Jilunia laotingensis: one gene and its partner. The protein of the gene in region 1 interacts with the protein of each later gene in a pairwise test. Links are inferred from orthologs where the notes say so. Each region holds a gene or a part of one and is shown on either strand. Other genes may lie near its edges.

Region 1 (5,939 bases):
AAGCACTTGAGAAATTGGCTACTTTCCATGTCAAGATTGGTTATCCGGACAAATGGAAAGATTACTCTTCATTGGATATTAAGAATGATACTTATTGGGCAAACATCGAACGTGCCAACCAGTGGGGACATAATGAAATGATTGCTAAGGCCGGCAAACCGGTAGATAAGGATGAGTGGATGATGACCCCTCAGACAGTAAATGCATATTACAATCCTACGACCAATGAAATTTGTTTCCCGGCTGGAATCTTACAATATCCGTTCTTCGATATGGATGCCGACGATGCCTTCAACTATGGTGCTATCGGTGTGGTGATCGGTCATGAAATGACTCACGGATTTGACGATCAGGGACGGCAGTATGACAAAGACGGTAATCTGAAAGATTGGTGGACTGAACAAGATGCAAAGAACTTTGAAGAACGTGCCCAAGTGATGGTTAACTTCTTTGACAGCATTGAAGTGGCACCGGGCGTACAAGCAAATGGCGAAGTTACGCTGGGCGAAAATATTGCCGATCACGGTGGCTTGCAAGTATCTTATCAGGCATTCAAGAATGCTACGGCTCAGGCTCCGTTGCCCGTTGAAAATGGTTTTACACCCGAACAACGCTTCTTCTTGTCATATGCTAATGTATGGGCCGGCAATATCCGTCCGGAAGAAATTCTTCGTTTGACCAAACTCGATGTGCATTCATTGGGTAAATGGCGTGTGGATGGAGCATTGCCACAGATTGACGCATGGTATGAAGCATTTAACATTACGGAGGAAGATCCGTTGTATATACCGGCTGATAAACGTGTATCTATTTGGTAATAGTTTCGTATAAACGATAACCCTTATATGAAAGCGCTGGCTCATAATCTTTTGAGTCAACGCTTTTTTATCATTAATTCACACCTTATTTGTTACGCGCGATAAACAATATTTCGTAACTTTGCACACCAAATACTTAATAAGCAAGCCCATGTCTGAGTCTAAAAGAATTAAAACCGCATTGGTGTCGGTTTATCATAAGGAAGGTTTGGATGAAATTATCACCAAACTGCATGAAGAAGGTGTAGAGTTTTTATCGACAGGCGGAACTCGCCAGTTTATCGAATCATTAGGATATCCCTGCAAGGCTGTGGAAGATCTGACTTCTTATCCCTCCATCCTTGGTGGCCGTGTGAAAACTCTCCATCCGAAAATATTCGGAGGTATCCTTTGCCGTCGCGGGCTGGAACAGGACATCCAGCAGATTGAGAAATATGAAATACCGGAAATAGACCTCGTGATCGTAGACCTCTATCCGTTTGAAGCCACAGTTGCTTCGGGCGCGGATGAGGCCGCCATCATTGAGAAGATCGATATAGGCGGAATCTCATTGATTCGTGCCGCTGCAAAAAACTATAATGATGTCGTGATCGTTGCTTCTCAGGCGCAGTATAAACCGTTGCTCGACATGTTGATGGAACACGGGGCAACTTCTACGCTTGAAGAACGCCGTTGGATGGCTAAAGAAGCATTTGCTGTGTCGTCCCATTACGATTCCGCGATCTTCAACTACTTTGACGCGCAGGAAGGTTCGGCTTTCCGTTGCTCGGTCAACGATCAGAAAACTCTTCGTTACGGTGAGAATCCGCATCAAAAAGGTTACTTCTATGGAAACTTGGATGCGATGTTCGACCAGATTCATGGAAAGGAAATCTCATACAACAACTTGCTTGACATAAATGCGGCTGTTGATTTGATCGATGAGTTTGAAGATGTGACGTTCGCCATATTGAAGCACAACAACGCCTGTGGCTTGGCTTCACGGCCTGCCGTCATCGATGCATGGAAAGATGCTTTGGCAGGTGATCCGGTTTCTGCGTTTGGCGGAGTGTTGGTTACGAATGCGGTGATTGACAAGGAGACTGCTGAAGAGATCAATAAGATATTCTTTGAAGTTGTGATAGCTCCCGATTATGACGTGGATGCACTTGAGATTCTGGGGCAGAAAAAGAATCGCATCATTCTTGTCCGCAAAGAGGCTAAATTGCCCAAGAAGCAATTCCGGTCTTTACTTAACGGTGTGCTTGTGCAGGAGAAAGATACGAATATAGAAACCACAGCCGATTTGAAGACTGTGACCGATAAAGTGCCTACTCCGGAAGAAGTAGAAGACATGTTGTTTGCCAATAAGATTGTGAAAAACAGCAAGTCGAATGCGATTGTTCTGGCCAAAGGGAAACAGTTGCTGGCAAGCGGTGTAGGTCAGACTTCACGTGTCGATGCGCTTAAGCAAGCAATCGAAAAAGCGAAATCATTCGGTTTCGATCTGAAAGGAGCTGTCATGGCATCGGATGCTTTCTTCCCCTTCCCGGACTGTGTGGAGATAGCAGGTAATGAAGGTATTACAGCTGTTATCCAACCGGGTGGTTCGGTAAAGGATGAACTGACGTTCGATTATTGTAATGAACATGGCATTGCGATGGTAACGACAGGCATCCGTCATTTTAAACATTAATATAGATGGGAATTAAGGTTCGTCCTTAATTCTCCATTCTTAATTCTTCATTAAATTATATGGGATTATTCTCTTTTACGCAAGAAATTGCGATGGACCTTGGCACTGCCAACACTATCATCATTACCAATGGTAAGATTGTAGTGGACGAACCGTCGGTGGTAGCTTTGGATCGTCGTACAGATAAGATGATTGCCGTGGGTGAAAAGGCAAAGTTGATGCATGAAAAAACCCACGAAAATATACGCACAATCCGTCCGTTGCGTGACGGTGTAATTGCCGACTTCTATGCTTGCGAGCAGATGATGCGCGGACTTATTAAGCAGGTCAACACCCGTGGACATCTGTTTTCCCCCTCTTTGCGTATGGTGATTGGTGTCCCTTCCGGTAGTACGGAGGTTGAGCTGCGTGCCGTTCGTGACTCTGCCGAACATGCGGGTGGCAGGGACGTTTATCTGGTATTTGAGCCGATGGCAGCTGCTATCGGTATCGGTATCGATGTCGAGGCACCCGAAGGGAACATGATTGTTGATATAGGTGGTGGCTCTACGGAAATTGCTGTAATATCGTTGGGCGGTATCGTTTCGAATAACTCGATTCGTATTGCCGGGGATGATCTTACTGCCGATATTCAGGAATATATGAGCCGTCAGCATAATGTGAAAGTCAGTGAACGTATGGCGGAACGTATTAAGATTAATGTAGGCGCTGCACTTACCGAACTTGGTGATGATGCTCCCGAAGATTATATCGTTCACGGGCCGAATCGCATCACGGCACTTCCGATGGAAGTTCCGGTATGTTATCAGGAAGTGGCACATTGCTTGGAAAAATCTATTTCTAAGATTGAAACCGCCATTCTGAGCGCATTGGAGAACACTCCTCCCGAGCTTTATGCCGATATTGTACACAACGGTATTTATCTTGCTGGTGGCGGTGCATTGCTTCGTGGTCTGGACAAACGTTTAACGGATAAGATAAATATTCCTTTCCATATTGCTGAAGATCCTCTTCATGCGGTGGCAAAAGGTACGGGAGTAGCATTGAAGAATGTAGATCGCTTCTCGTTCCTGATGAGATGAGAATTTGTTTATGCGAAACTTACTCAACTTTCTTATAAAGTACAATTACTGGTTCCTCTTTGTTTTTCTGGAGGTAATCAGTTTTGTTTTGTTGTTTCGCTTTAACTACTATCAGCAGAGTGTCTTTTTTACATCGGCTAATGTCGTTTCCGGTAAGGTATACGAGGTTTCCGGTGGGATTACTTCTTATTTTCACTTGAAAACTGTTAATGAGGGCCTGCTTGACCGGAATATGCTGCTTGAACAACAGATATCCAATTTGGAGAAGGTGTTGAAGGATCATAAATTAGATTCTACAAGTATAAACAGTATACGAGGCATTTCTGATAATAGTTACCAGATATTTAAGGCACATGTTATCAATAACAGTTTGAATCAGGCTGATAATTATATTACGCTTGATCAGGGGAGTGCTGAGGGTATCCGTCCGGAAATGGGTGTTGTCGATGGAAACGGAGTGGTAGGGATTGTTTATAAAACATCTCCGGACTATTCACTTGTCATATCGGTGCTGAATAGCAAGTCAAGTATCAGTTGCAAGATCGTAGGAAGCGAGTATTTTGGTTACTTGAAGTGGGAGCATGGTGATTCACGTTATGCTTATCTGAGGGATCTGCCTCGTCACGCAGAATTCAATTTGGGAGATACAGTGGTGACAAGCGGTTATTCGACTGTTTTTCCGGAAGGAGTGATGGTAGGTACGGTTGATGATATGTCCGATTCTAATGACGGTCTTTCTTATCTGTTGAAGATTAAGCTGGCGACTGATTTTGGCAAATTGAGTGATGTGAGAGTAATCGCCCGGAGCGGTCGGGAAGAGCAGAAAGAGCTTGAAAAATCGGTTGCGAACTAATGATTATAAATTATATACATAGGATAGGATGGTTGGTCGGTTTGGTGCTTCTTCAAGTGCTGATACTGAACAATGTTCATATCGGGGGGTATGCTACGCCTTTTCTATATGTCTATTTCATCCTCAAATTTCCTTCCGGCACCTCAAGGAATGAATTGATGTTGTGGGCTTTCTTTTTGGGATTAATGATCGATATATTTTCTAATACACCCGGAATGAATGCTGCAGCTACGGTTTTACTGGCTTTTGTGCGTCCTACCTTCTTACGTTTGTTCACTCCACGTGATACGCTGGATAGCATTATCCCGTCTATTCGGACTTTGGGAATCTCTTCTTTTCTAAAGTACGCAGTGACATGTGTCTTTATTCATAATCTGGTATTGTTGAGTCTAGAATTCTTTTCTTTTTCCAGTATCCCTCTGCTGCTGTTACGCGTAGTTGCGTGTACATTATTGACTGTTACATGTATTATGGCTGTTGAAGGTATAAGGAGATAGTCATGGCAAAGGATTATGTATTAGAAAAACGAAAATTTGTTATTGGAGGAGTTGCTATTTGTATCGTCCTTATTTATTTGATACGCCTGTTTGTATTACAGATTTCTACGGATGACTATAAGAAAAATGCGGATAGTAACGCCTTCTTGAATAAAATACAGTATCCCTCTCGTGGAGCTGTTTACGATCGTAACGGTAAACTGCTTGTTTTTAATCAGCCGGCTTATGACATAACGATTGTCCCTAAGGAGATTGAGAATCTGGATACTCTGGATCTTTGTCGTACGTTGAACATAACCCATGCGCAGTTTCTGAAGATCATGAGTGATATGCGGGATCGCCGTAGAAATCCCGGTTATTCGAGATATACTAACCAGTTATTCATGTCCCAGCTGTCTGCCGAAGAATGTGGGGTGTTTCAGGAGAAGCTATTCAAATTTCCCGGGTTTTATATCCAGCGCCGTACTATCCGTCAATATACTTATAACTCTGCCGCCCATGCTTTGGGAGATATCGGTGAAGTGTCCATGCGTGATATAGAAAATGATGATTACTACATACGCGGAGATTTCATCGGGAAACAGGGAGTGGAAAAATCATATGAGAAATATCTTCGTGGGGAGAAAGGTGTCGAGATATTGCTGCGCGATGCGCATGGGCGCATACAAGGCCATTATATGGATGGAAAGTTCGACCGTCCTTCCATTCCGGGGAAAAATCTGACATTAGGTATCGATATTGACCTGCAAATGTTGGGCGAAAGGTTGATGCAAAACAAAATCGGTAGTATTGTTGCCATTGAACCGGAGACAGGAGAGATACTCTGTCTGGTTTCTTCTCCCAATTTCGATCCTCATTTGATGATTGGCCGCCAACGTGGTAATAATCATCTTATGCTGCAGCGTGACAAGCGCAAACCTCTCTTGAACCGAGCTTTGATGGGAGCTTACCCTCCGGGGTCAACCTTTAAAACGGCACAGGGACTTGTCTTTTTGCAAGAAGGGATTATTCAGG
Region 2 (4,157 bases), 1.2 Mb from region 1 along the record:
TTATTAATACACTGTCTAACGCCCATTTTATTGTTATCGGTGAGGATGGAAGTATTGCATTGTCACCTGAAATAGCTGCACTTATATTATAAATTCTTGTATGATTGTGGCGCAAGTCATCATTTACTTTCTTTTAGACATGGATTTCACGATTGCTATATGCTTTAAAACTATTCACGGGGCAACCGTGAAATTCGTGTCTAAAGAGAGTCTATATTTAACCGATAGCTTTTACTAATGACCCATCTCTTGATTGTCCAAGGCGATGGTTGAGCTACCAGGGAAATTCTTTTCTTATCCCAGCAATTCTTTGACTTTTGTTGAGATAGCACGGCCTTCTGCCAGTCCGGCAAGTTTCTTGGATGCAACACCCATCACTTTGCCCATGTCTTTGCCGCTTGTGGCTCCTGTTTCTGCGATAATCTCTTTAATGGCAGCTTCCAATTCTTCCGGTGTCATTTGTTTCGGGAGATAGGCTTCCATCACTTTTACCTGAGCAAGTTCTGCATCGGCCAAATCTTGTCGTCCTTGTCCTACATAGATTTCGGCTGCATCTTTTCCCTGTTTTACAAGCTTCTGGATGATTTTCAGTGCAGCATCGTCTGTGAGAGTATCGTTTGCTCCCGGAGCTGTTTTTGCTTCAAGGAAGAATTTCTTTACGTTTCTCAATGTTTCAAGGGCAACTTTGTCTTTCGCCTTCATTGCGTTTTTAATGTCTTCGCTGACTCTTTCAAATAAATCCATGATAATATCTGCTGTTTTATAGTTTACAATGTATAATGGAAACAATTGCCTCCATTACATATTGTTCTTCGTTTTTAATTTGTCACTCTTAACTTCTCACTTAGAACGTGATCATTCCGCTTTCGTCTACCGCTTCTTCTGTCGCTATTTCTTCTTCCAAAGCTGCCTTTGCACGTATCTTGCCAAGTGTAGTTTTATCCCGTAGATAGGTCGGGGAATCTTCCACCATGGCAATGATATCATCATTGTCAAGATCCTCCGCACTGAAGATGTAGATGTGGCGGCGTTTACGCAGGTTCTTGCTGCCGATCCCGCTGGCACTTTCGCCATAAGCTTTGCGGATGCGTTCTTTGTTCTTTTCTTTTTCTTCTTCGAGTTGGAGTTGGCGTTCTTCTTCCTCCTGACTCCGTTTTTCGAGTACGCTGTCCATGCCGGGCACGTCTTCTACACCGAATCCTGTTGCAAGTACGGTGATCTTGACTCTCGATTCCAGTGCGTTGTCCATTGCCACACCCCAGATCACTTCTACTCCTTCGCGGAACTTGCTCATGAACTCGTGAATCTCGTTCATTTCCTCCATCATTAGCTCTGAGGTCGGACAGAAGGAGACGTTCAGCATGACCTTCTTGGCATTGAAGATGTCGTTGTTGTTCAGCAACGGGGAATGAAGGGCATCATCGATGGCTTTCGTCACACGGTTTTCGCCTTCACCGAATCCGGTACTCATGATGGCTACGCCACCATCTTTCAGTATCGTTTTTACATCGGCAAAGTCCAGGTTCACCGTACCGCGCATAGTGATGATCTCTGCAATGCTCTTGGCTGCGATGGAAAGGGTGTCATCCGCTTTGCCAAACGCATTCATGAACGTCAGGTCGGAATAGATCTCCCTCAGCCGTTCGTTGTTGATCACCAACAAAGCATCTACATGCTGGGCGATACGCTCTACACCGTCGAGTGCCTGAATTATCTTCTTTTCACCTTCAAAAATGAAAGGGATAGTGACAATGCCGACGGTCAATATATCCATTTCTTTTGCAATGCGGGCGATGACCGGGGCTGCACCCGTTCCGGTTCCTCCTCCCATACCTGCAGTGATGAATACCATTTTCGTACCGTCCTGCAGCAACGTCTTGATATCTTCGATGCTCTCTTCGGCGGCATCCCGCGCACGGTCCGGACGGTTACCGGCTCCAAGACCTTCGGTGATATTACGTCCCAGTTGCAGTTTCACCGGTACGGGCGATTCTGCCAAAGCCTGATTGTCGGTATTGCAGAGAACGAATGTTACGTCATGTATGCCTTCCCGGTACATGTGGTTGACAGCATTACCGCCACCACCGCCTACACCGATTACTTTGATGATTTTCGGCGAATCTGTCGGGAAATCGAATTGTACTATCTCGTCCATAACTTCTATAGATTACAAATTACTAATTACTGATTATTTCATATCATCGTCAGAGAATATCTCATTGGAGATTTTATTGAAGGTCTTTTCAAACCAGCTGGGTCCTTCTTTCTTTTTCTTGCGGGCTTCTTCCTTCTTGCGCTTTTCTTCCTCTTTTCTGCGCCTGTCTTCTTCTCTCCGGCGTTTGTCTTCTTCTTCTCTCTTCCTCTTGGCTTCGCGGGCGGCTGCTTCCTGTTCTTTCAGCGTCTCGTCTTCTTCGAACATGTTGACCGGCTCGGGGGTCGGCTGCACATGCGGAGTGATAACCGGACGAACTTCTTCTACGAGACAGCAATTCTCTTTCCCCTCGAACAACAGTCCGAGCATGGTGTTATGTGTACCGTCTTTCTTTATCAGGTCGCTTCCGGCATGTACTGTGTTGCGAATATTGCGTGCCGTCCGCACCTTTTCGATCTTGCTTCTTTTGCGAAGCATTTCGTCCAGACTCTTGAGGTTAGCGGCACCGCCTGTGAGGATAAGACCGGATAGTAACTTATCGTCATAACCGGAGTTTTGTATTTGATTCCACACATTGGCAATGATCTCTTCGGTACGTGCCTCGATGATATTATTCAGCACGCGCAGTTCGATGCTGCGGTTGCCGTCTTCCAACTGGCAGGTAGCTCCTTCTTCCTCCTCATTCTCTTCATAAACGGCATTCCCGTAAGCGATCTTTAACCGTTCGGCTTCCTCTTCTTCCATCTGGAGGGAGGTAATGTCGCGGGTGATGCTGTTTCCTCCCAACGGCAATACCGTGAGGAAACGGAGGATGTTATTCTTATAAACGGAGATTGTTGTCGTATCGGCACCGAAATCGATGAGGGCACAACCCGAACGCCGCTCGCTTTCGGTCAATACCGCATTGGCGGTTACTAACGGGGCGATCATCAGATCGGCGATCTCTATCTTGGCTTGCTCGAAACAACGTTCCAGGTTTTTCTTGATGGAGGCGCGTGCCACAATGTTCAAGAAACGGCCTTCGATATGGCTTCCGGCTACACCGACCGGATCCGCCTGCAGATTGTTTCCTATCTTATATTCTTGCGGGGCAACATCCAGTATATCCATATCTACTAACGGAATCTCCAGATTCTCGTCACAGATAGCATCGACCAATTCCTGCGTAATGATGGTCTCTTCGTTCAGGTCGCGGCTTACAACGTTCCGTACCGTACGGAGCGACTGCCCACCGATACCTACATATACTTTGGCGATCGAGTTTTTCAGATCGCCTTCCAACTTATTAATGATGGACGTGAGACTTTGGGCTGTCTTATCCAGATTATAGATGATTCCTTTCCGGATAAATGAAGAAGAATCTTCTTTGGCATAAGCCAACACCTGCATACTTCCGTCACTGTTCTTTCTTCCGGCAATGCCGGCAACCTTTGATGAACCCAGTTCAATAGCGGCGATAAATTCTGTTGTTGCCATATATTTAATTACAAATTACAAGTTATACATTACATTATAAGCCGAGATTCCGTTACTTCTCTTCACTTCTTACTCTTCACTTTTCTCAGCCTTCTCTTTTTGTACAGATAATCTGGTTGTTGAATTCCAGACTGATACGCGAATATTTATTCCATCCCACTTGGTTCAATCCCTTTTCATAGAATGTTTTCAGGCGGTCGAGCTTACTCTCGAAATTCTCCAGTTTGCCAAGATAAACAATATGGTCGCCTATTCGCGGTACAAATTCTATATCATTTCCGGGAAGGACATGTATCTGTTCTATAAGTGCATCCCAGAACGGATTGTTCTGCAAAAATACACCAAACTTATATAAATCCCTCATTGCAAACGACTTTTCTACATTTCCCGTGACAATTGTCCGACGAGCCACGCATTTTGCTTCGGGAGGCATGATCGTGCCTTTATTGTCAACATAATAATTCTCACCGTTGTTGCTCATGATGCGGAGAATCGGAATACGTTGTTTCACCTCGATACATATCTTGCC

Evidence for each region. Proteins that work in one complex are often made in the same cells at the same time.
Region 2: the proteins of H8744_RS08555 (region 1) and ftsZ interact in binary tests that used the Escherichia coli proteins (3 or more experiments, as listed by UniProt). The link is inferred for Jilunia laotingensis from one-to-one orthologs.

What each region holds. Positions count from the first base shown.
Region 1 is NZ_JACRTF010000001.1:2,265,879-2,271,817, forward strand. What follows is about bases 1,726-4,563. They hold H8744_RS08555 (rod shape-determining protein), read left to right. Parts: upstream 1,726-2,552; coding sequence 2,553-3,575; downstream 3,576-4,563. Other genes in these bases: purH (bifunctional phosphoribosylaminoimidazolecarboxamide formyltransferase/IMP cyclohydrolase), read left to right, coding at 1,726-2,493; mreC (rod shape-determining protein MreC), read left to right, coding at 3,586-4,428; mreD (rod shape-determining protein MreD), read left to right, coding at 4,428-4,563. Outside these bases: H8744_RS08545 (M13 family metallopeptidase), read left to right, coding at 1-818; more of purH, read left to right, coding at 970-1,725; more of mreD, read left to right, coding at 4,564-4,925; H8744_RS08570 (peptidoglycan D,D-transpeptidase FtsI family protein), read left to right, coding at 4,928-5,939. UniProt on the Escherichia coli protein: Forms membrane-associated dynamic filaments that are essential for cell shape determination. Acts by regulating cell wall synthesis and cell elongation, and thus cell shape.
Region 2 is NZ_JACRTF010000001.1:1,111,463-1,115,619, reverse strand. What follows is about bases 1-2,980. They hold ftsZ (cell division protein FtsZ), read right to left. Parts: upstream 2,156-2,980; coding sequence 845-2,155; downstream 1-844. Other genes in these bases: ftsA (cell division protein FtsA), read right to left, coding at 2,189-2,980; H8744_RS04435 (GatB/YqeY domain-containing protein), read right to left, coding at 295-744; H8744_RS04440 (hypothetical protein), read left to right, coding at 1-92. Also shown: more of ftsA, read right to left, coding at 2,981-3,628; H8744_RS04420 (cell division protein FtsQ/DivIB), read right to left, coding at 3,714-4,157. UniProt on the Escherichia coli protein: Essential cell division protein that forms a contractile ring structure (Z ring) at the future cell division site. The regulation of the ring assembly controls the timing and the location of cell division.